DNA from 2 places in the Streptomyces sp. NPDC031670 genome. Region 2 is predicted to be linked to the other one. Evidence: riboswitches for the same ligand, from Rfam matches in the RefSeq annotation. Region 2 holds a riboswitch; the other holds the start of a gene.

Region 1 (10,183 bases), on a different contig from region 2:
ACATCCCGAGTTCGGTCTGGAAATCCTTGCTCGCAATGCGCTCCAGAACCTCCGCGTTCATCATGCGCGGCATACCGTCCGGCCCCACGAGATTCAGCTCGATCTCCACACCCATCAGATTCCTCGGACGATCGAACCTCCGTTCGGTCAGGAGCCGCCCCAGCCCCTCCAGGCACTGCTGGAGCTTCTGCCGGTACGCGTGCCGATCGGACAGGTCGAACTCGCCCGCCACGACCTTCTCACCCATCGAAGGGTCCCTCCTCGAATGGGCAGCCGGTCCGTCCGGCCGCGTGCGTCACGGTCGATAATGCCCCGGCTGGCTGATCTGTAACGCCCCCTGGGCGGGGTCGGGGTAGTAAGCTGGTACGAACCGGCCTCGGGCACATGCATTCGGCATACACCAACATCCGGATAGCGGTCCTGCGGAAATCGTGAAAAACACCGACGGGTTTCGGCCGACCGCCCTGGGCAGACCTTTCCTGGCCAGTGGTGTACCCGGTTCGCCGAACCGGGATGAATGCCGCATCATCAGGACCTGAATCCGACTTGCCCGTAATACCGCCGACCGCTAGCCGAAACACCCCCTGAACACGTGTCGTATAAACTTTGCGAACGAGGCAGAGAGTTGGCGTCCCGGCCCCTGTCACCCGGCCCCCCTCTGACCCCGCGTCACCGCAGACAGCGCTGTCCGCAACGCCCACGCATCACCGTGTCTCCGAAGTGAGAGGCGACCCACCATGCCGCTGCATGTTCCCCCGGCTCCCGCGCCCGCCCTGCGCAGCGTCCTCGCGGCACTCGGTTCCCCCACCGCCGTCCGCGCGGCACGCACCCCCGCCCTGCGCTCCGCGCAGGGCCCGCTGACCCCCGAACTCCCGCTGCCCGTCCATGTGCTGGACCGCATCACGCCGAGCGCGCGCGCCCCGCACAGCCGCCTGGCCGGCTGGCGCTTCCTCATCAGCGAGGCGGGGACCGCGGTCGCCGCCGCGGACACCATGCTCACCCCCGACGGCTGGGCCTTCTCGCACTTCTTCGAAGGGCCCTATCTCGCCTCCACCCAGCGCGCCCTGCGCCAGGCGGAAGCGCTGACCATGGACGTCGAGGCGCGGCTGCTCTCGGTGCCCGAGCTGTACATGCTCACCCTGTGGCTGCGGCGCGACCTCACGGCCGACCCCGCCTCGGGCGAGCTGGACCCGGCGGATCTGCTGGTGCCGCTGGCGCCCGCGCCGCCCGGTATCTGCGCCCACCGGCCGCACCGCGTCTCCGAACTCCTGCCGGTGATGACCCTGCGCCTCGCCCCGGCGCCCCTGCTGAGCCAGCCGGTCTGACACCACGGTCGCCTGTCGCCCGGCGGAACCACCCACAGCGCCCCGGAGCCCCTGCGGCCCCGGGGCGCTGTCGTGTACGCCCGCGCACGCCTCCTCCGTACGGGCTAGTCCGTAACGGCCACTACGAACCACCCGAAGAGGCAGGGCAGTTGAGTTGAACCGGCCGCACGAGTGATGCGTCAATATGCGGTAGGAAGTGGTGCCGCGAAATCCCTGCGGATTGACGTCCGTGGGGCAACACTGGGAGCGCACCGACCGACTGAGCAACGGGGGGCGGCCATGAACACCGCATCGAGCCGCAGGACATTCACTACTACGACGCAGCGAGAGAACGCATCCATGTGCCAGCACCAGCCAGCCTGCCCGACAGCCGACTCCGCCGACCGGGAGGCCGCGCAGCTCGTGGCGCACCACCCGGAGCAGGGCTGGAGCCTGCTGTGCAACGGCGTCCTGATCTTCGAGGACACCGGTGAGCTGCTGCCGGACGGGCGGATCATCGCCCCGCACCGGGCGCTGACCGCCGGGCAGGTGGCGAAGGCCGCCTAGCGCGGCCTCACGGGTACGGACGCCGCGCGGCACGGCACGGGGCCGCACCGCTCGGCACAGAAGAACAGCACCGCACAAGAAGGGGCCGGCCCGGGGAAGCTCCCCGCACCGGCCCCGACGTAGGTCAGCCGTAGACGGCTCTACCTCAGTGGTCGTACTCGTCCAGCGGCGGGCAGGAGCAGACCAGGTTGCGGTCGCCGAAGGCACCGTCGATGCGGCGCACCGGCGGCCAGTACTTGTCGGCCTTCGAGACGCCGGCCGGGAAGACCGCCTCCTCGCGGCTGTACGCGTGGTTCCACTCGCCGCCGAGCGCCGCCGCCGTGTGCGGGGCGTTCGCCAGCGGGTTGTCGTCGGCGGGCCACTCGCCCGAGGCGACCTTCTCGATCTCGGCGCGGATCGCGATCATCGTCTCGCAGAACCGGTCGAGTTCGATCAGGTCCTCGGACTCGGTCGGCTCGATCATCAGCGTGCCGGCCACCGGGAACGACATCGTCGGCGCGTGGAAGCCGTAGTCGATCAGACGCTTGGCGATGTCGTCGACGCTGACACCGGTCGCCTTCGACAGTGGACGCAGGTCCACGATGCACTCGTGCGCCACCAGGCCGTTGGGGCCGGTGTAGAGCACCGGGTAGTGCGGCTCCAGGCGCTTGGCGATGTAGTTGGCCGCGAGCACCGCGACCTGGGTGGCGCGCTTGAGGCCCTCGCCGCCCATCAGCCGGACGTACGCCCACGAGATCGGCAGGATGCCGGCCGATCCCCACGGGGCGGCCGAGATCGGGCCGACACCCGTCTCGGGGCCGGCGGTCGGCTGGAGCGGGTGGTTGGGCAGGTACGGCGCGAGGTGCGCGCGCACACCGACCGGGCCGACGCCGGGGCCGCCGCCGCCGTGCGGGATGCAGAACGTCTTGTGCAGGTTCAGGTGCGAGACGTCGCCGCCGAACTTGCCCGGCTTCGCCAGGCCCACCAGCGCGTTGAGGTTGGCACCGTCCACGTAGACCTGGCCGCCCGCGTCGTGCACCTCGCCGCAGATGTCCGCGACGTGCTCCTCGAACACCCCGTGCGTGGACGGGTAGGTGATCATCAGCACCGACAGCTCGTCGCGGTACTGCTCGATCTTGGCGCGCAGATCCGCGATGTCGACCTCGCCGTCGTCGGCGGTCTTCACCACGACGACCTTCATCCCGGCCATCACGGCGCTGGCCGCGTTGGTGCCGTGGGCGGAGGACGGGATCAGGCAGACCGTGCGCTGCTCGTCGCCGTTGGCGCGGTGGTAGGCGCGGACCGCGAGCAGACCCGCGAGCTCGCCCTGCGAACCGGCGTTGGGCTGGATGGACACCGCGTCGTACCCGGTGACCTCGGCGAGCCGCTCCTCCAGCTCGTGGATGAGCGTGAGATAGCCCGCGGCCTGCTCGACCGGCGCGAAGGGGTGGATCTGCCCGAACTCGGGCCAGGTGACCGGCTCCATCTCGGTGGTCGCGTTCAGCTTCATGGTGCAGGAGCCGAGCGGGATCATGCCGCGGTCCAGCGCGTAGTCCCGGTCGGCGAGCTTGCGCAGATAGCGCAGCATCGCGGTCTCGGAGCGGTGCTGGTGGAAGACCGGGTGGGTGAGGAACTCGTCGGTGCGCAGCAGCGCGGCCGGGAGCGTGTCGGCGGCCGAGGCGTCCAGCGCCTCGATGTCGCCCTCGGCGCCGAAGGCGGCCCAGACGGCGGCGACCCGGTCGCGGTCGGTGGTCTCGTCGCAGGCGATCGAGACGGTGTCGGCGTCGACCAGGTGCAGGTTGACCCCGCCGTCCCGGGCGGCGGCCACGGCCTCGGCGGCCTTGCCGGGGACCCGGACGGTCAGCGTGTCGAAGTACGAGCCGTGCACGACCTCCACACCGGCGGCGCGCAGGCCCTCGGCGAGGATCACCGCGTACCGGTGGGTGCGCCGGGCGATCTGCCGCAGGCCGTCCGGGCCGTGGTAGACCGCGTACATACCCGCCATGACGGCGAGCAGGACCTGCGCGGTGCAGATGTTGCTGGTGGCCTTCTCGCGGCGGATGTGCTGCTCGCGGGTCTGGAGCGCCAGCCGGTACGCCTTGTTGCCGTCCGCGTCGACGGAGACGCCGACCAGGCGGCCGGGCAGGCTGCGGGCGAACTTCTCCTGGACCGCCATGTAGCCGGCGTGCGGGCCGCCGAAGCCCATGGGGACGCCGAAGCGCTGGGTGGTGCCGACGGCGATGTCCGCGCCCAGCTCACCGGGCGAGGTCAGCAGGGTCAGGGCGAGCAGGTCGGCGGCGACCGTGACGATCGCGCCGAGCTCGTGGGCCTCGTCGATGAGGGGCTTGAGGTCGCGGACCTCGCCGGAGGCGCCCGGGTACTGGAGCAGCACGCCGAAGACACCGCGCTCGGCCACCTCGGCCGGGATACCGCGGCTCAGGTCGGCGACGACGACCTCGACGCCCGTCGGCTCGGCGCGCGTCTCTATGACGGCCACGGTCTGCGGCAGGGTGTCGGCGTCGACGAGGAAGACCCCGCCCTTGACCTTGCCGACCCGGCGGGAGAGCGCGAGCGCCTCGGCGGCGGCGGTGCCCTCGTCGAGCAGCGAGGCGCCCGAGGTGGGCAGCCCGGTGAGGTCGGCGACGACGGTCTGGAAGTTGAGCAGCGCCTCCAGTCGGCCCTGCGAGATCTCCGGCTGGTACGGCGTGTACGCCGTGTACCAGGCCGGGTTCTCCATGACGTTGCGCAGGATCACCGGCGGGGTGAACGTGCCGTAGTAGCCCAGGCCGATCATCGGGGCCAGGACCTGGTTGCGGTCCGCGAGGGAGCGCAGCTCGGCCAGGACCTCGGCCTCGGTGCGGGCGCCGGGCAGACCCAGCGCCTCGGCGCTCTTGATCACGTCCGGCACCGCCGCGGCGGTCAGCTCGTCGAGCGAGCCGTAGCCGACCTGCGCGAGCATCTTCGCCTGGGCCTCGGCGTCGGGCCCGATGTGACGCTGCTCGAAGGGGATGCCACGCTCAAGCTCGGTGAGCGGCATGCGGTTGGCGGTCATTACGGAGGCCTCCTGGTCTGCACGACCTGCGAGGGGCACCACGGCGCGGGTGCCCGGACGGCCTCCCCCTCTGTCATCTCAACCTGAGAGCTTCACCGGGGCGCGTGGGGGCGTCCCGGCTTTCACCGTCGGTGAGGAAGGGGTGCGCGCATGGGCCTTCGCCCGCACGTCCCCCGTCCTGCTTTCCAGAGTGACCTCGTCCGCGCGGTACGTGGGCCTGAGAGATTCCGGGGAGGATTTGCTCCTTCGGCGCCTCCGGACATCTTTCCGAAGGACTCTCCCGCACGGGGTCAGCAGCCATCGCCAGCGTACCAGCGCGGCCCGGCCCTGATCCTTCGAGTGGCCGAGGGCCGCGTTGTGCACTTTCGTAGTGTTACGAGCAGTTGCGACCTGTTGGAGGGACCGTGCAGACCGATATCGATCCGCGCAGCCTGATCGGCCGCAAGGCGTTCGACCGCAACGGCAACAAGATCGGCACGGTGGACGAGGTCTACCTCGACGACGCCACCGGAGTGCCCGAGTGGGCCGCCGTACGCACCGGCCTGTTCAGCCGGGACGCCTTCGTCCCCCTGGAGCCCAGCGCCCTCGTCGACGAGGCGCTGCACATCCCCTACGACCGGGCGCTGATCAAGGACGCTCCCGACTTCGGCGTCGGCCGCCACCTCTCCCCCGAACAGGAGCTCCAGCTCTACCACCACTACGGTCTGGACATCGCCGCCCCCGATCCGCTGCCCGGCACCGACCGGGACTTCGGACGCCTGGCGGGCGAGGAGGACGAGACCTGACCCTCCGCGCCACCCGGCTCCTCCGGTCCGCCGTCACCCGTCCGCTCCAGCGCGGCCCCGTCACCCGTCTGCTCCAGCGCGGCCCCGCCCGTCTCCTCGTCGACAGCCGCCACCAGCGGCAACGGCTCGGACGGCGCCAGGTCGGGGTCGTCCACCCGGAACGTGCGCACCCGGCCCGGCACGAGGGAGGTCGGCGTCTCGAACCGGACGGTCACCCGGCCCACCCCGCTGCCCTGCACCCAGCCGGGGCCGAACTCACGGTGGTGCACATCGTGCCCGGCCTGCCAGCGCCGCTCGGCCGGGTCGACCGCCTCCGGCTGCTCGGGGGCCGGCGTCTGCGCACCGGTCTCGACGGGCGCCCGCTCGACGGCGTCCGGCTCGCCGGCCGCCCGCTCGCCCGCCGCCTGGGCGAAGAGGTCCTCCTGGGTGAAGTCGGCGAGACCGCTGACCCCGACCCCCAGCAGGCGCACGCCGCCGGTGGTGTCCACGGAGTCGAGCAGCCGGCCGGCCGCCTCGCGCACCACCGCGGGATCGTCCGTGGGCCCGCGGAGCGTCTCCGACCGGGTCAGCGTGGAGAAGTCGTACCTCCGGACCTTCAGGACGATCGTGCGCCCGGAGTGCCCGGAGGCCCGCAGGCGCTGCACACAGCGGTCGGCGAGCCGTCCCACCTCGGTCATCACCCGCACCCGGTCGTGCAGGTCCACGTCGAAGGTGTCCTCGACCGACACCGACTTGGTGTCCCGCTCGGCCACCACCGGCCGGTCGTCGAGGCCGAGCGCCATCCGGTGCAGCGACGCCCCGTGCGCCTTGCCCAGCAGCCGTACGAGCTCGTCCTCGCCCGCCTCGGCCAGGTCCGCGACCGTGGTCATCCCCGCCCGGCGCAGATGCTCGCCCGTGGCGGGCCCCACGCCCGGCAGCGTCCTGACCGGCATGGGGGCGAGCATCTCCCGCTCGGTGCCGGGCTCGATGAGCACCAGCCCGTCCGGCTTGGCCTCCTCCGAGGCGATCTTCGCGAGCATCTTGGACCCGGCCAGCCCCACCGACCCGGTCAGCCCCGTCACCGCCCGGATGTCCGCACGCAGCCGCTGACCGGCCTCACGGGCCGACTGAGCGTCCCACGCGACTCCCCCGGCCTCCAGGTCCACAAACGCCTCGTCGAGGCTCAGCGGCTCCACCAGGGGCGACAGCCGCCCCAGCAACTCCATCACCTGCTCGCTGATCGAGCGGTAGAACGTGAAGCGCGGGACGAGATAGGCGCCGTTGGGACACAGCCGTCTCGCCTGCGCCATCGGCATCGCCGAGCGCGCGCCGAAGCGCCGCGCCTCGTACGAGGCGGTGGCCACCACACCGCGCGGTCCGAGACCGCCCACGATCACGGGTTTTCCGCGCAGGCTGGGCTTCGACGCCTGCTCTGCGGCGGCGAAGAAGGCATCCATGTCCAGATGCAGGATGGTCGGCGCGGCTCTCACACCACCGATGCTGCCTCACACCACTGACAATCGGCCCTCCAGGGCGTGCTGCGACAGTCCCGCTGCCCCTCAGACCGCCCGGTTGCGGCGCCGGGCGAGCTCGTCGGCGGGGTTGTGCCCCACCAGCGTCTCGCCGGTGTCGATCCGCTCGCCGTGGAGCTGCGAGAGCGCGGTCTCCACATCGCGCCACACCACGCCGACGGCGATCCCGAAGATCCCCTGGCCGCCCTGGAGCAGGCTGACGACCTCATCGGGCGAGGAGCACTCGTACACGGTCGCCCCGTCGCTCATCAGCGTCATCCGCTCCAGATCGCAGAAGCCGCGCTCCCGCAGGTGCTGGACGGCGGTGCGGATGTTCTGGAGGGCCACCCCGGTGTCGAGGAACCGTTTGACGATCTTGAGGACCACGACGTCCTTGAAGCTGTACAGCCGCTGGGTGCCCGATCCGTGCGCCGGACGCACACTGGGCTCGACCAGGCCGGTGCGCGCCCAGTAGTCGAGCTGCCGGTAGGTGATCCCCGCCGCCGCGCACGCCGTCGGCCCCCGGTATCCGACGGTGTCGGTGCCGGTGTCGGCCGTGCTGTCGTGAAGGGGGTGGCCACCGCTCGTACCCGGCAGAGAGCTCGGGGGCGGGTACGGCCCGCTCCCCCCCGGACTTCCGGGGGCCTCCCCTGCCGTACTGTCGCCGCCGCTGCTTCTCACGCCGACCCTCCGTCCTAGAACTGCCCTCACGACGGTAGGCAGTCACTCGGGGTGCGTCAACGATCGCCACACTCGGCACGCCGAGTGATAATCACCCTGAGAGTGGTTTCGCGTACCCCTCTTCAGGGAAAGGCTACTCGAATGCCCCGGAGCGGCCGGGTTGACGGGGCTCCGGCACGCGGCTCACTGGCTGTTGGTGCCGAAGTCCTCGGGCGAGATCTGGTCGAGGAACTCGCGGAACTTCTCCACCTCGTCCTCCTGCTCGTCCGGGATGGCGATCCCCGCGTCGTCGAGCACCCCGTCACTGCCGTAGATCGGCGTTCCGGTGCGCAGGGCGAGCGCTATGGCGTCCGATGGTCGCGCGCTCACCTCGACCCCGCTGGCGAAGACCAGCTCCGCGTAGAACACACCTTCGCGCAGGTCCGTGATGCGGACCTCGGTGAGCTCCTGGCCCACGGCCTCCAGCACGTCCTTGAAAAGGTCGTGCGTCAGGGGCCGCGCCGGAGCCATCCCCTGCTGGGCGAAGGCGATCGCGGTCGCCTCCCCCGGGCCGATCCAGATGGGGAGGTACCGATCGCCTCCCACTTCACGCAGGAGCACGATCGGTTGGTTGGAGGGCATTTCCACCCGGACACCCACGACGTCGAGCTCGTTCACACAGCAACCCTAGGACGTGCCCGGCAGGTTTGGGTAGTCGGGGACCCCCGAGGTCAGTGCAGCCGGACCCCGAGAGCGGCCTGGACCATGGCCGCGTGGAGCCGCACGGTGAGCGCCGCGAGCTCTCTGACGGTGGCCTCCGCATGCGCCCTGGTCTGCGGGTTGCGGTGCAGACGCAGCGGGGCGACCACCTGTTCGACCAGGCCGGCCTCGCGGTCCGCAGCCGCCTTCATGGCGCGAAGATGACGCGGTTCGAGACCGAATCGGCCCAGATCCGCGACAAGACGTGCCACATTCACCGACTCCGCGTCGTAGCCGCCCTCCGGACCCGCCGAGATCAGCCCGTAGGACTCCCACTCGGTCAGCTCCGCCTCGGTGACCTCAGCGGCCACCAGGAGCTCCGTACGCCCCACACGGGCCGCTGTGGGGCGCTCCAGGTCGCCCTCTCCCCCGCCGTCCGCCAGATCGCGCGCTCCGCCCGCGGCGGGCAGCACGGGCTGCTCACCCCGGCTCAGGGCGTCCAGGTGCTCACGGATGACCTTCAGCGGCAGATAGTGATCGCGCTGCATCCGCAGGACCTGGGCGAGCCGCTCCACGTCCTCGGGGCTGAACTTGCGGTACCCCGACGGCGTGCGCCTGGGCTCGACAAGGCCCTCGGACTCCAGGAAGCGGATCTTCGAAATGGTGACTTCGGGGAACTCCTCGCGCAGCTGGTTCAGCACCGTGCCGATGCTCATCAGCCGGTCGCCCGCGGTGGCGGTGCCGTTCCCGGCACCGCCCGTCGGTGTGTGCAGCATGGGCCTTCCCTGGTGGGTCTTCCCCCTTGCGGGTCCCCCCGGACGGAGTCTGGGAGAGGGTCAGACGCCGTGCTGGCTCGCGTAGAACACCAGCCGGTACTTCCCGATCTGCACCTCGTCGCCGTTGGACAGGTCGATCGAGTCGATCCGCTCCCGGTTCACATACGTACCGTTGAGGCTGCCGACGTCCGAGACGGTGAAACGCCCGTCCGGATTGCGGCGGAACTCCACATGGCGGCGCGAGACGGTGACATCGTCCAGGAAGATGTCGCTCTGCGGATGCCGGCCCGCCGTGGTCAGCTCACCGTCCAGAAGGAAGCGGCTGCCCGAGTTGGGCCCGCGGCGCACCACCAGCAGGGCCGAGCCCAGCGGCAGCGCGTCCACCGCGGCCTGCGCCTCCGGCGACAGCGACGGCACCGCCGTCTGACCCGTCGCCTCGGAGTCGTACGCCTCCAGACCGGAGATCGAGATCGTCGACGTGGTCTCCGCGGCACGCTCGGGGACCGCTCCCGGGCGCAGCGGCGCCCCGCAGTTGGAGCAGAAGCGGCTCGCCGCCGCGTTGCTGTGCCCGCACCTCGTACACACCGGCATGGACGGATCCTCCTGCCCCGGCTGGACCGCGTGGGAGCTGGTCGCATACGGATCGGGCGCGAACCCGCCGCCCTGACCCGCACGCGACGGGTCCTGGAAACCTATGCGGCCGGGACCGGCAGGGTCAACAGAGGACGCGCCCGGACCGCCCGGAATGTCACCACCGGCGCGGCCCACCTCATCGCGGAACAGCGGGCGCTCGCCGCCCTGCTCCTCCGCCTGTCCACGGCCTCGGGCACGGTGCCGGGCGGAGCCGGCGGCCCCGTCCTCACGTGCGCTC
Region 2 (10,183 bases):
GCGGGGCCGTCCAGGGCGGTGCGCCCGGTACGGCAGAGCTCGGCCACGGCGGGCGGCGGCAGCGGCACACCGACCGCGCCCTCCGGGTTCAGCGCGATGCCCAGCTGCGGCGGCAGCCCCCGGGCGAATTCGACGGCCGGCGCGATAGCGAACGACATGTGCGGGCCCACGCACTGGAGGAACTGCTGCTCGGAGCTGTAAACCGGGACGTACGGCGCGCCGTCGATCTCCATGGTGGGCAGATCGAGATCCCGGCTGTCCTGGCCGCCGCCGTTGGGCAGCGGCACCCAGACGGGGTTGCGGCCCATGACCTCTATCAGGCGCGGGCCCGCCGTCGGGTTGCCCAGGGCCGCCGCCAGAGCCTCCTCCAGCTCGTTGCCCGGCCAGCCGCCGCCGCCCTGCGGGAGCGGGTGCGGGAAGTTCATATGCCGTCCTTCGTCTTCGCGTGACTGCGGGTGTCAGTGGGGTCAGCGGGTGTTCGCGGGTGCCGTGCGGGCCGTACGGCGCCGGTCGCGCGGTCCCCGCGCCGAAACTCTAGTCCCGGCCGGGCGGCTCCCCGAAAGCGATCCGGTCCACCGCCCCGGCCGCGTCCCTGTCCAGCAGCACCGCCGACGCCACGCCCCTGGGGAGGTGGCCCGCCGCGACCGCCGCTATCAGGCGCGGCACCGCCCGGGAGTGCCGGGCGAAGGCGTACGCGGACACCTTGCGCCCGCGGGCCGCCTGCCCCGCCAGCGCCACCTCCGGGGGGACGTCGAGCAGCACCAGATGGAGGCGGCGCCCGCCCCGGGCCGCCCGGCGCGCCAGTGACCAGCGCACCCAGGCGTGGGTGCCGCAGTCGTGCACGACCAGGCCCTCTCCCGCGCGCAGCGCCCGGTGCGTCCGCAGGAAGTGGGCGACGCGGGCCACCGGGCGGTACAGCGCGTACGGCACCCCGGGCAGCCGGGCCTCCCAGGCCCTGCGGGTGTCCTGCGAGTCGATGCCGAGGCCGGGCGCGGCCTGGCGCAGCAGGGTGGTCTTGCCGCTGCCCGGCAGCCCGGAGACCACCACCACGTCCCCCGCGGCGAACCGAAGCGTGCGCGGGGTGCGTCCGGCGCGCCCGCGCAGGTCCCGCACCACGGGCGCCGCACCGGGCGCCGTGGCGCCGGGCGCCGTGGCGCGCTGCGCGGGCACCGCCGGGCCGGCCTTCGCCGCCGTGTGCCTGTGCACCGTCATCGGTCCTCCCCTGCCGGGTCGTGCGACCCTTCCCCAATGTGCGTAAAGAGATGGTAATGAGGCCTGAGCGATATGCCGTTCCGCGGAGCCGTGCAATGATGTGCCCGCCAACTGCATACCGGCCGCTTGAATCCACGCGGGAGAGTCCCCGGCAGTTCCCCCAAGGCCCCGGAAGGCCTGGTGGATCGCGGGGCGCCGAAGGAGCAAGTCCCTCCCTTGAATCTCTCAGGCCCCGTACCGCGTGGATGAGGCAGATCTGAAAAGCGGGCCGCGCGTCCCCGGACGGCGCGGCCCCACCCAAGGTGCAAGCCGGGTCTCCCGGCGAACCTCTCAGGTTCCGATGACAGATGGGGAGGATCGTCCTCGCCGTCATGCCCTGGGAGCCACACCCTCATGAGCAACCCCCGTCTCACCGCCCTTGACGCGACGCACCGTTCGCTGGGCGCGACCATGACCGACTTCGCCGGCTGGGACATGCCGCTGCGCTACGGCAGCGAGCGCGACGAGCACAACGCCGTCCGCACCAGGGCCGGTCTCTTCGACCTCTCCCACATGGGTGAGATCACCGTCACCGGCCCGGAGGCCGTCAAGGCCCTGGACTACGCGCTCGTCGGCAACATCGGCACCATCGGCGTGGGCCGCGCCCGCTACACGATGATCTGCCAGGAGGACGGCGGCATCGTCGACGACCTGATCGTCTACCGCCTCGGCGAGAGCGAGTACATGGTCGTCGCCAACGCGGGCAACGCCCAGGTCGTCCTGGACGCGGTCACCGAGCGCGCGGCCGGCTTCGACGCCGAGGTCCGCGACGACCGCGACAACTACGCGCTGCTCGCCGTCCAGGGCCCGAAGTCCCCCGGCATCCTGCAGTCGCTCACCGACGCCGACCTGGACGGCCTGAAGTACTACGCGGGCCTGCCCGGCACGGTGGCCGGCGTCCCGGCGCTGATCGCCCGTACGGGCTACACCGGTGAGGACGGCTTCGAGCTCTTCGTGGCCCCGGCCGACGCCGAGAAGCTGTGGCAGGCGCTCACCGAGGCGGGCGAGGACGCGGGCCTGGTGCCGTGCGGTCTGTCCTGCCGCGACACGCTGCGCCTGGAGGCGGGCATGCCGCTGTACGGGCACGAGCTGACCACCGCGCTGACCCCGTTCGACGCGGGGCTCGGCCGGGTCGTGAAGTTCGAGAAGGAGGGCGACTTCGTGGGGCGCGCGGCCCTGGAGGCCGCCGCCGAGCGCGCCGCCGCCAAGGCGCCGCGCAAGCTGGTGGGTCTGGTGGCCGAGGGCCGCCGGGTGCCGCGCGCCGGCTTCTCCGTGGTGGCCGGCGGCGAGACCGTCGGCGAGGTCACCTCGGGCGCCCCGTCGCCCACGCTGGGCAAGCCGATTGCCATGGCGTACGTGGACGCCGAGCACGCCGCACCGGGCACCTCCGGCGTCGGCGTGGACATTCGCGGTACGCATGAGCCGTACGAGGTCGTGGCGCTGCCGTTCTACAAGCGCCAGAAGTGACCCCTCGCACACGCACCGCATGACTTTTCCGTTCACCACCACTCCCCCTCGTACAGGAGAATTCTGGTCATGAGCAACCCCCAGCAGCTGCGCTACAGCAAGGAGCACGAGTGGCTGTCGGACGCCGAGGGCGGCGTCTCGACGGTCGGCATCACGGAGCACGCGGCCAACGCGCTCGGTGACGTGGTGTTCGTCCAGCTCCCGGCGGTCGGTGACACGGTGACCGCGGGCGAGACCTGCGGTGAGCTGGAGTCGACCAAGTCGGTCAGCGACCTCTACTCCCCCGTGACGGGCGAGGTCACCGAGGCCAACCAGGACGTCGTCGACGACCCGTCGCTGGTCAACACCGCCCCCTTCGAGGGCGGCTGGCTGTTCAAGGTGCGCGTCGCCGAGGAGCCGGGCGACCTGCTCTCCGCCGACGAGTACACCGCGTTCGCAGGCAGCTGACCACGGCGTAAGGACTGATCTTCCGATGTCGCTTCTGAACACCCCTCTTCACGAGCTCGACCCGGACGTCGCCGCGGCCGTCGACGCCGAGCTGAACCGTCAGCAGTCCACCCTCGAAATGATCGCCTCGGAGAACTTCGCTCCGGTCGCGGTCATGGAGGCCCAGGGCACGGTCCTCACCAACAAGTACGCCGAGGGCTACCCCGGACGCCGCTACTACGGCGGCTGCGAGCACGTGGACGTGACCGAGCAGATCGCGATCGACCGGGTCAAGGACCTGTTCGGCGCGGAGTACGCCAACGTCCAGCCGCACTCCGGTGCCTCCGCCAACCAGGCCGCCCTCTTCGCGATCGCCCAGCCCGGCGACACGATCCTCGGCCTGGACCTGGCGCACGGCGGCCACCTCACCCACGGCATGCGCCTGAACTTCTCCGGCAAGCAGTTCAACGTGGTCCCGTACCACGTCGACGAGGCCGGTCTTGTCGACATGGCCGAGGTCGAGCGGCTGGCCAAGGAGCACCGCCCCAAGGTGATCATCGCGGGCTGGTCGGCGTACCCGCGCCGGCTGGACTTCGCCGAGTTCCGCCGTATCGCGGACGAGGTCGAGGCCCTCCTGTGGGTCGACATGGCGCACTTCGCCGGCCTGGTCGCGGCCGGGCTGCACCCGAACCCGGTGCCGTTCGCGGACGTGGTCACCTCCACCACGCACAAGACGCTCGGCGGCCCGCGCGGCGGCATCATCCTGGCCCGGAACAAGGACTTCGCGAAGAAGCTGAACTCCGCGGTCTTCCCCGGCTTCCAGGGCGGCCCCCTGGAGCACGTGATCGCGGCCAAGGCGGTGTCCTTCAAGGTCGCGGCCTCCGAGGAGTTCAAGGAGCGCCAGCAGCGCACCCTGGACGGCGCCCGCATCCTGGCCGAGCGCCTGGTCCAGGACGACGTCACCGCGCACGGCGTCTCGGTCCTGTCCGGCGGCACGGACGTGCACCTGGTCCTGGTGGACCTGCGCAACTCCGAGCTCGACGGCCAGCAGGCCGAGGACCGCCTCCACGAGGTCGGCATCACGGTCAACCGCAACGCCATCCCGAACGACCCGCGCCCCCCGATGGTCACCTCGGGCCTGCGGATCGGCACGCCGGCGCTGGCGACCCGCGGCTTCGGCGCGGACGACTTCCGTGAGGTGGCCGACATCATCGCCGAGACCCTCAAGCCGGACTTCGACAAGGACGCGCTGGCCGCCCGGGTCTCCGCCCTGGCCGCGAAGCACCCCCTGTACCCCGGCCTGAAGTAGTTTCGTACCCTTTTGTTCGTACGAACCTTCGGGGCACCGCGCACACTGGACGCACACTGGACAGTGAGAGCGGTGCCCCGAACCCTTGCACCGCCCGTTCCACCTGCTCGCTCTGCACCACCCGGCAGACAACGGCGTCTACCCCACCAAGGAGTCCTTCCGTGGCCATCTCGGTCTTCGACCTGTTCTCGATCGGCATCGGCCCGTCCAGCTCCCACACGGTCGGCCCGATGCGCGCGGCCCGTATGTTCGCGCGCCGTCTGAAGAACGAGGGCCTGCTGGCCCACACCGCCTCGATACGGGCCGAGCTCTACGGCTCGCTGGGCGCCACCGGCCACGGCCACGGCACCCCTAAGGCGGTCCTGCTGGGCCTGGAGGGCAACTCGCCGCGCACGGTCGACGTGGAGCGCGCCGACGACGAGGTGGAGCGGATCAAGTCCAGCGGGCGGATCAACCTGCTCGGCGCCCACGAGATCCCCTTCGACTTCGACGAGGACCTGATCCTGCACCGCCGCAAGGCGCTGCCGTACCACGCCAACGGCATGACGGTCTTCGCCCACGACGGCGAGGGCGCCCTGCTCCTGGATAAGACGTACTACTCGGTCGGCGGCGGGTTCGTCGTCGACGAGGATGCCGTCGCGGGCGAGAACCCGATCGTCCCCGACGACACCGTCCTGAAGTACCCCTTCCGCACCGGCGACGAGCTGCTGCGCCTCGCGAACGAGACGGGTCTGTCGATCTCCGCCATGATGCTGGAGAACGAGAAGGCCTGGCGCACCGAGGACGAGATCCGCGCCGGGCTGCTGGAGATCTGGCGTGTGATGCAGGCGTGCGTCTCGCGCGGCATGTCCCGCGAGGGCATCCTGCCGGGCGGCCTCAAGGTCCGCCGCCGCGCCGCCACCACCGCCCGCCAGCTGCGCGCCGAGGGCAACCCGGACGCGCACGCGATGGAGTGGGCGACGCTGTACGCGATGGCGGTGAACGAGGAGAACGCGGCGGGCGGCCGGGTCGTCACCGCCCCCACCAACGGCGCCGCGGGCATCATCCCGGCCGTGCTGCACTACTACATGAACTTCGTGCCCGGCGCGGACGACGAGGGCGTGGTCCGCTTCCTGCTGGCCGCGGGCGCGATCGGCATGCTCTTCAAGGAGAACGCCTCGATCTCCGGCGCCGAGGTCGGCTGCCAGGGCGAGGTCGGCTCGGCCTGCTCGATGGCAGCGGGCGCCCTGGCCGAGGTCCTCGGCGGCACCCCCGAGCAGGTGGAGAACGCCGCGGAGATCGGCATGGAGCACAACCTGGGCCTGACCTGCGACCCGGTCGGCGGCCTGGTCCAGATCCCGTGCATCGAGCGCAACGGCATGGCGGCCGTGAAGGCCGTGACGGCGGCGAAGATGGCGATGCGCGGCGACGGCAGCCACAAGGTCTCCCTGGACAAGGTCATCAAGACCATGAAGGAGACGGGCGCCGACATGTCGGTGAAGTACAAGGAGACCGCGCGCGGCGGTCTGGCCGTCAACATCATCGAGTGCTGACGGCTGTGCCGGCCGGCCCGTGTGGAGACGGGCCGGCCGGCGGGCTCGGGGTCACTTGTCCAGGGACGCCCAGAACTCCTCGAAGGACAGCTTGCCGTCGCCGTTGGCGTCCTTGGCCCTGATGATGGCCTGGGCCACGGTCTCGGTGACGTGGAAGTCGCCCAGCTGGGCCATGACCTGCTTGTACTCGGTCGCCGTCACCTCGCCGTCGCCGTCGACGTCGAGCCGCGCGAACGCCTTGCGGGCCTCTTCGATGTCCGCCACTGGGTCCACCCCTATCTTGGTGCGTTTTTGACGGGGGTCAGACTAACGGGCCCACCGCCCCTCCCCGTACGGCGGTGGCCGCCGCCGGATCGTCACGGGGCCGCGGAGAAGGCAGGGACATGAGACAGGAACTGGGCGGCATACTGGCCGCCGCCGCGCGCGGGCACTTCCCGCCCGCCGACGGGACGACGACCGTCGTTCCCCAGCCGAACCCGCGGGACGCGGGCGTGCTGGCGTTCACCGCGCACTCGGTGGTCTTCCTGGACGAGGACCCGCAGTGGGTGCGGGACACGCTCGCGGCCACCGACGCCATCCGCTCGGCGCCTCGATGAACCCGGGCTTCCTGGCCGCCCTGATGGCCCGTACCGGCCGCCGGATGAACTGCGTCGACCTCCTCACCTGCGCCCCCGCCCTGCCCGGTGAGCCGCCGCTCGCGCTGACCGAGCTGCACGACCCGGACCACCCCCGGGTGGCGCGGGCCCACAAGTTCCGCGACGAGGTCCGGGTGTGGGCGGCGGACGGCGGGGTGCTGGTGCTCGGGCGGGGCGTGGCCGGGCGCTGGGAGGCGGCGATCGAGGTGGACGAGGGCGCCCGGGGGCGCGGGCTGGGCGTACGGCTCGCGCTGGCGGCCCGGCATCTGGCTCCCGAGCCGGTCCTCTGGGCCCAGCAGTCCCCGGGCAACGCCCGCAGCGTACGGACCTTCCAGGCGGCGGGGTACCGGCCCGTCGGCTCGGAGGCGCTGCTGGTGGCGCACTGAACCCCGGGCCGGGAGCAGCGGGCGTCGGGCAGCGGGCAGCGGGCAGCGGGCGCGCCAAACCTCGCGCACGGCATGTCGAGGCATCGAGATCCGGCCAAAAGCCCGGGACCCTCTTCCCTACGCTCCGCCACCGGGCGATAACTTCGTGCTGTCGCCGCCACACCGGGAGCACAGGGCTCCCAGGGACTCGCGGCGCTGGGGCGATTCAGGAGTGACTGCCACCACTGAAGCAACCACCACCTTCACCTTCCAGCCGTTCACCCGGAGCTGCCGGCTCATCTGGGACGAGGGCGACCACGTCCTCATCGGGGTGAGCCCGGGAAACAGCTATTTCAGCGCCGAGCGCATCGCCGGTCTCCTCCGCTGGGCCCGTGCCCGCTTCGACCGGGTCGACCTCGTCTACGCCGACCGCCATGTGGACCGGATGTTCACGACGCTCGGCTACGACGACGAGCACGCGCGCCGACGGGCCGCCAAGGAGCTGAAGGCGGTCCGCAGAAGGATCGTGCGGGGCGTCGAGGAGGCCGGCCCCGGCGGGCTCCCGGTCGGCGTCCACGCCCTCTCGGAGTTCGAGGGGAACCCGGTGTACGACCTGCTCCACCGCCGGGTGCGGCACTTCCTCGCGACCGACCACGAGTTCCGCACCGGCTGCGAGGAGATGGCCGCCGCTTTCCTGGCCGGCAAGGCGGGCGGCCGGGTGAGCCAGGCGCGGACCGCCGCCTGTCTCGACTACATCGCCGCCGAGCTCCCGTTCTTCCTCGACACCCCGGGCATCCTCCAGGTCCCCTCCTCGGTGTCCTGCTACCACGCGCCGATCCCCCTCACCGAACTCCTCTACGCCAGGGGCGGCGGTCTGCGCGCCTCCCGCAACCAGGCGTACGCGGTCGTGCGCCCGCGGCCCTCGGGCCCGGAAGGAGCCGCCGCGTGAGCGCCACCGGCACGGAGACCACCACCCGTCCGCTGCCGGGCTTCCCGTTCGGCCGGCGCGGCGATGTGCTCCCCGAGGAGTGCGCCGCCCTGCGCGCCGAGGCGCCGGTGGCCCGGGTGCGCACCCTGACCGGGGACACCGCCTGGCTGGTGAGCAGCCACGCGCTGGCCAGAAGCGTCCTGGAGGACGACCGGTTCAGCCTCAAGGACACCGCGTCCCCGGGCGCCCCCCGCCAGTACGCGCTGACGATCCCGCCGGAGGTCGTCAACAACATGGGGAACATCACCAGTGCGGGGCTGCGCGGCGCCGTGCTGAAGGCGCTCAACCCGCGCGCCGACGGTCTGCGCCGGTGGCTGCGCGAGCGGGCGGACGAGTTCGTCGACGGCCTGCTCGCCGAGGGGCCGCCCGCGGACTTCCGGGCGGGGTTCGCCGACCCCTTCTCGGCGGCCCTGCACTGCAGGGTGATCGGGGTGCCGTTCGCGGACTGGCGGCGGCTGATGAGCGGTCTGGACATCGCGTTCATGACCAGCCCGCACCCCTTCGAGGGCTCCCGCCTCAACTGGTACAAGGACCTCGGCTACATGGTCGACCGGCTCAACGCGCCCGAGGACCGGCGCGCGGGGCTGCTGGGCCGTCTCGCCGAGCTGCGGACGGAGGAGGAGTCGGCGCACCTCACCGACGAGATGCTGGCGACGGTCGCGGTCTCGCTCTTCGGCGCGGGCGCGGTCTCCACCTCCGCGTTCCTGGTCCTGGCGGTGCTCGCGCTGCTCCAGCACCCGGAGCTGATCGCGTATCTGCGGGCGCGCCCGGACCGGATGGGCCGGGCGGTGGAGGAGCTGCTGCGCTGGAACCTGTCCATCGGCGACGGGCTGCCGCGGCTGGCCACCGAGGACGTCCGGGTCGGTGACGTCCTGGTCAGGAAGGGTGAGCTGGTGCTCGTCCTGGTCGAGGGCGCCAACTTCGACCCGGCGGTCTTCACCGACCCCGAACGGCTCGACCTGGACCGCGAGGTCAACCCGCACCTCTCCTTCGGCGCGGGCCGCCACTTCTGCCCGGCCACGGGGCTGGGCCGGGCCCACGCGGAGATCGCGCTCGGTGTGCTGGTGGAACGGCTGCCGGGGCTGCGCCTCGCGGTTCCGGCCGAGCAGTTGGTGTGGCGGACCGGTTTCATCAAGCGCCTGCCGGAACGGCTCCCGGTGCTCTGGTGAGACACGGCCGCCCCCGGGATCACCTCCCGGGGGCGGCCGTCGGTCCGTGCGGAACGCACCGGCTCAGCGGAAGATGCCGGTGTGGCCGAGCGAGTACCGGCCCGGCTGCGGGTAGACCGCGAGGCCGTGCGGGCCCGAGCCGACCGGGATACGGGCGATCTCCCGCCCGGTGGTGGTGTCGATGGCGTACACCTCGGCGTCGTAACGGCCCGACAGCCACAGGACCTTGCCGTCCGCCGAGACCCCGCCCATGTCGGGGCTGCCGCCCTCGGGCAGACGCCACTTCTTCGTCAGCCTGTTCTGCGCGAAGTCGAAGATGGAGATCGTGCCCTCCCCCCGGTTGGAGATGTACATCTCCTTGGAGTCGCGGCTGACGTAGAGGCCGTGGCAGCCCTTGCCGGTGGGCAGCAGCGTCGGTGTGCTGAACCGGTCGCCGTCCATGACCCACATGCCGTGCGCCATCATGTCGGCGACGTAGAAGGTCTTCCCGTCCGGGGACATCTTCACGTCCTGCGGCATCGCCCCCTCGAACGGCAGCTTCTGGTGCGCGATGACCTGCATCTTCTCCGTGTCGACCTTGAGCAGTTCGCCGGAGAACTCACAGGAGACGATGAAGTAGCGCCCGTCCATGGAGAAGTCGGCGTGGTTGACGCCCGCGCAGTGGACCGGGACGGTCTTGACCCGGTTCATGTTCACCGGTTCGCGGAACACCAGCTCGCGGTCCATCGACGCCATCACGACCGCGTACTTGCCGTTGGGCGTGAAGTAGAGGTTGTACGGGTCGGAGACCTGGACCGTGCGGCCCGCCTTGCCGGTCGCCGGGTCGATGGCGGTGAGGCTGTCCCCCAGGTCGTTGTTGACCCACAGGGTCTTCATGTCCCAGGAGGGCACCACGTGCTGGGGCTGGTGCCCGACCGGGATGGTCTCGATCACCTTGTACGTCTTGGGGTCGATCACCGAGACCGTGTTGGAGTTGGTGTTGGGCACGTAGACGCGTTCGAGGAAGTTCTTCACGGCCGGCTGGAGGGCGTTCGGGCGGTC

The links. Region 2 has a riboswitch for glycine ahead of gcvT (glycine cleavage system aminomethyltransferase GcvT). Riboswitches for the same ligand answer to the same signal wherever they lie in the genome.
Region 1: it holds a riboswitch for glycine, as region 2 does, so the genes downstream of both, gcvP (aminomethyl-transferring glycine dehydrogenase) here and gcvT (glycine cleavage system aminomethyltransferase GcvT) in region 2, are expected to answer to the same signal.

What each region holds. Positions count from the first base shown of each region.
Region 1 covers NZ_JBVILC010000001.1:866,121-876,303, forward strand. The annotation lists gene ACZ5ID_RS03960 (glutamate-cysteine ligase family protein) at 1-247, opposite strand, end outside; gene ACZ5ID_RS03965 (hypothetical protein) at 738-1,325, shown strand; gene ACZ5ID_RS03970 (DUF5999 family protein) at 1,665-1,871, shown strand; gene gcvP (aminomethyl-transferring glycine dehydrogenase) at 2,017-4,902, opposite strand; glycine riboswitch at 4,963-5,097, opposite strand; glycine riboswitch at 5,098-5,195, opposite strand; gene ACZ5ID_RS03980 (PRC-barrel domain-containing protein) at 5,307-5,687, shown strand; gene ACZ5ID_RS03985 (DNA polymerase IV) at 5,600-7,156, opposite strand; partial or broken gene ACZ5ID_RS03990 (MerR family transcriptional regulator) at 7,226-7,714, opposite strand; gene ACZ5ID_RS03995 (bifunctional nuclease family protein) at 8,042-8,515, opposite strand; gene ftsR (transcriptional regulator FtsR) at 8,569-9,312, opposite strand; gene ACZ5ID_RS04005 (FHA domain-containing protein) at 9,373-10,183, opposite strand, start outside.
Region 2 covers NZ_JBVILC010000005.1:206,086-216,268, forward strand. The annotation lists gene ACZ5ID_RS12475 (enhanced serine sensitivity protein SseB) at 1-425, opposite strand, end outside; gene ACZ5ID_RS12480 (AAA family ATPase) at 535-1,212, opposite strand; glycine riboswitch at 1,340-1,462, shown strand; gene gcvT (glycine cleavage system aminomethyltransferase GcvT) at 1,606-2,718, shown strand; gene gcvH (glycine cleavage system protein GcvH) at 2,788-3,165, shown strand; gene glyA (serine hydroxymethyltransferase) at 3,191-4,453, shown strand; gene ACZ5ID_RS12500 (L-serine ammonia-lyase) at 4,615-5,985, shown strand; gene ACZ5ID_RS12505 (EF-hand domain-containing protein) at 6,037-6,249, opposite strand; partial or broken gene ACZ5ID_RS12510 (GNAT family N-acetyltransferase) at 6,369-7,006, shown strand; gene ACZ5ID_RS12515 (tRNA-dependent cyclodipeptide synthase) at 7,218-7,934, shown strand; gene ACZ5ID_RS12520 (cytochrome P450) at 7,931-9,142, shown strand; gene ACZ5ID_RS12525 (YncE family protein) at 9,206-10,183, opposite strand, start outside.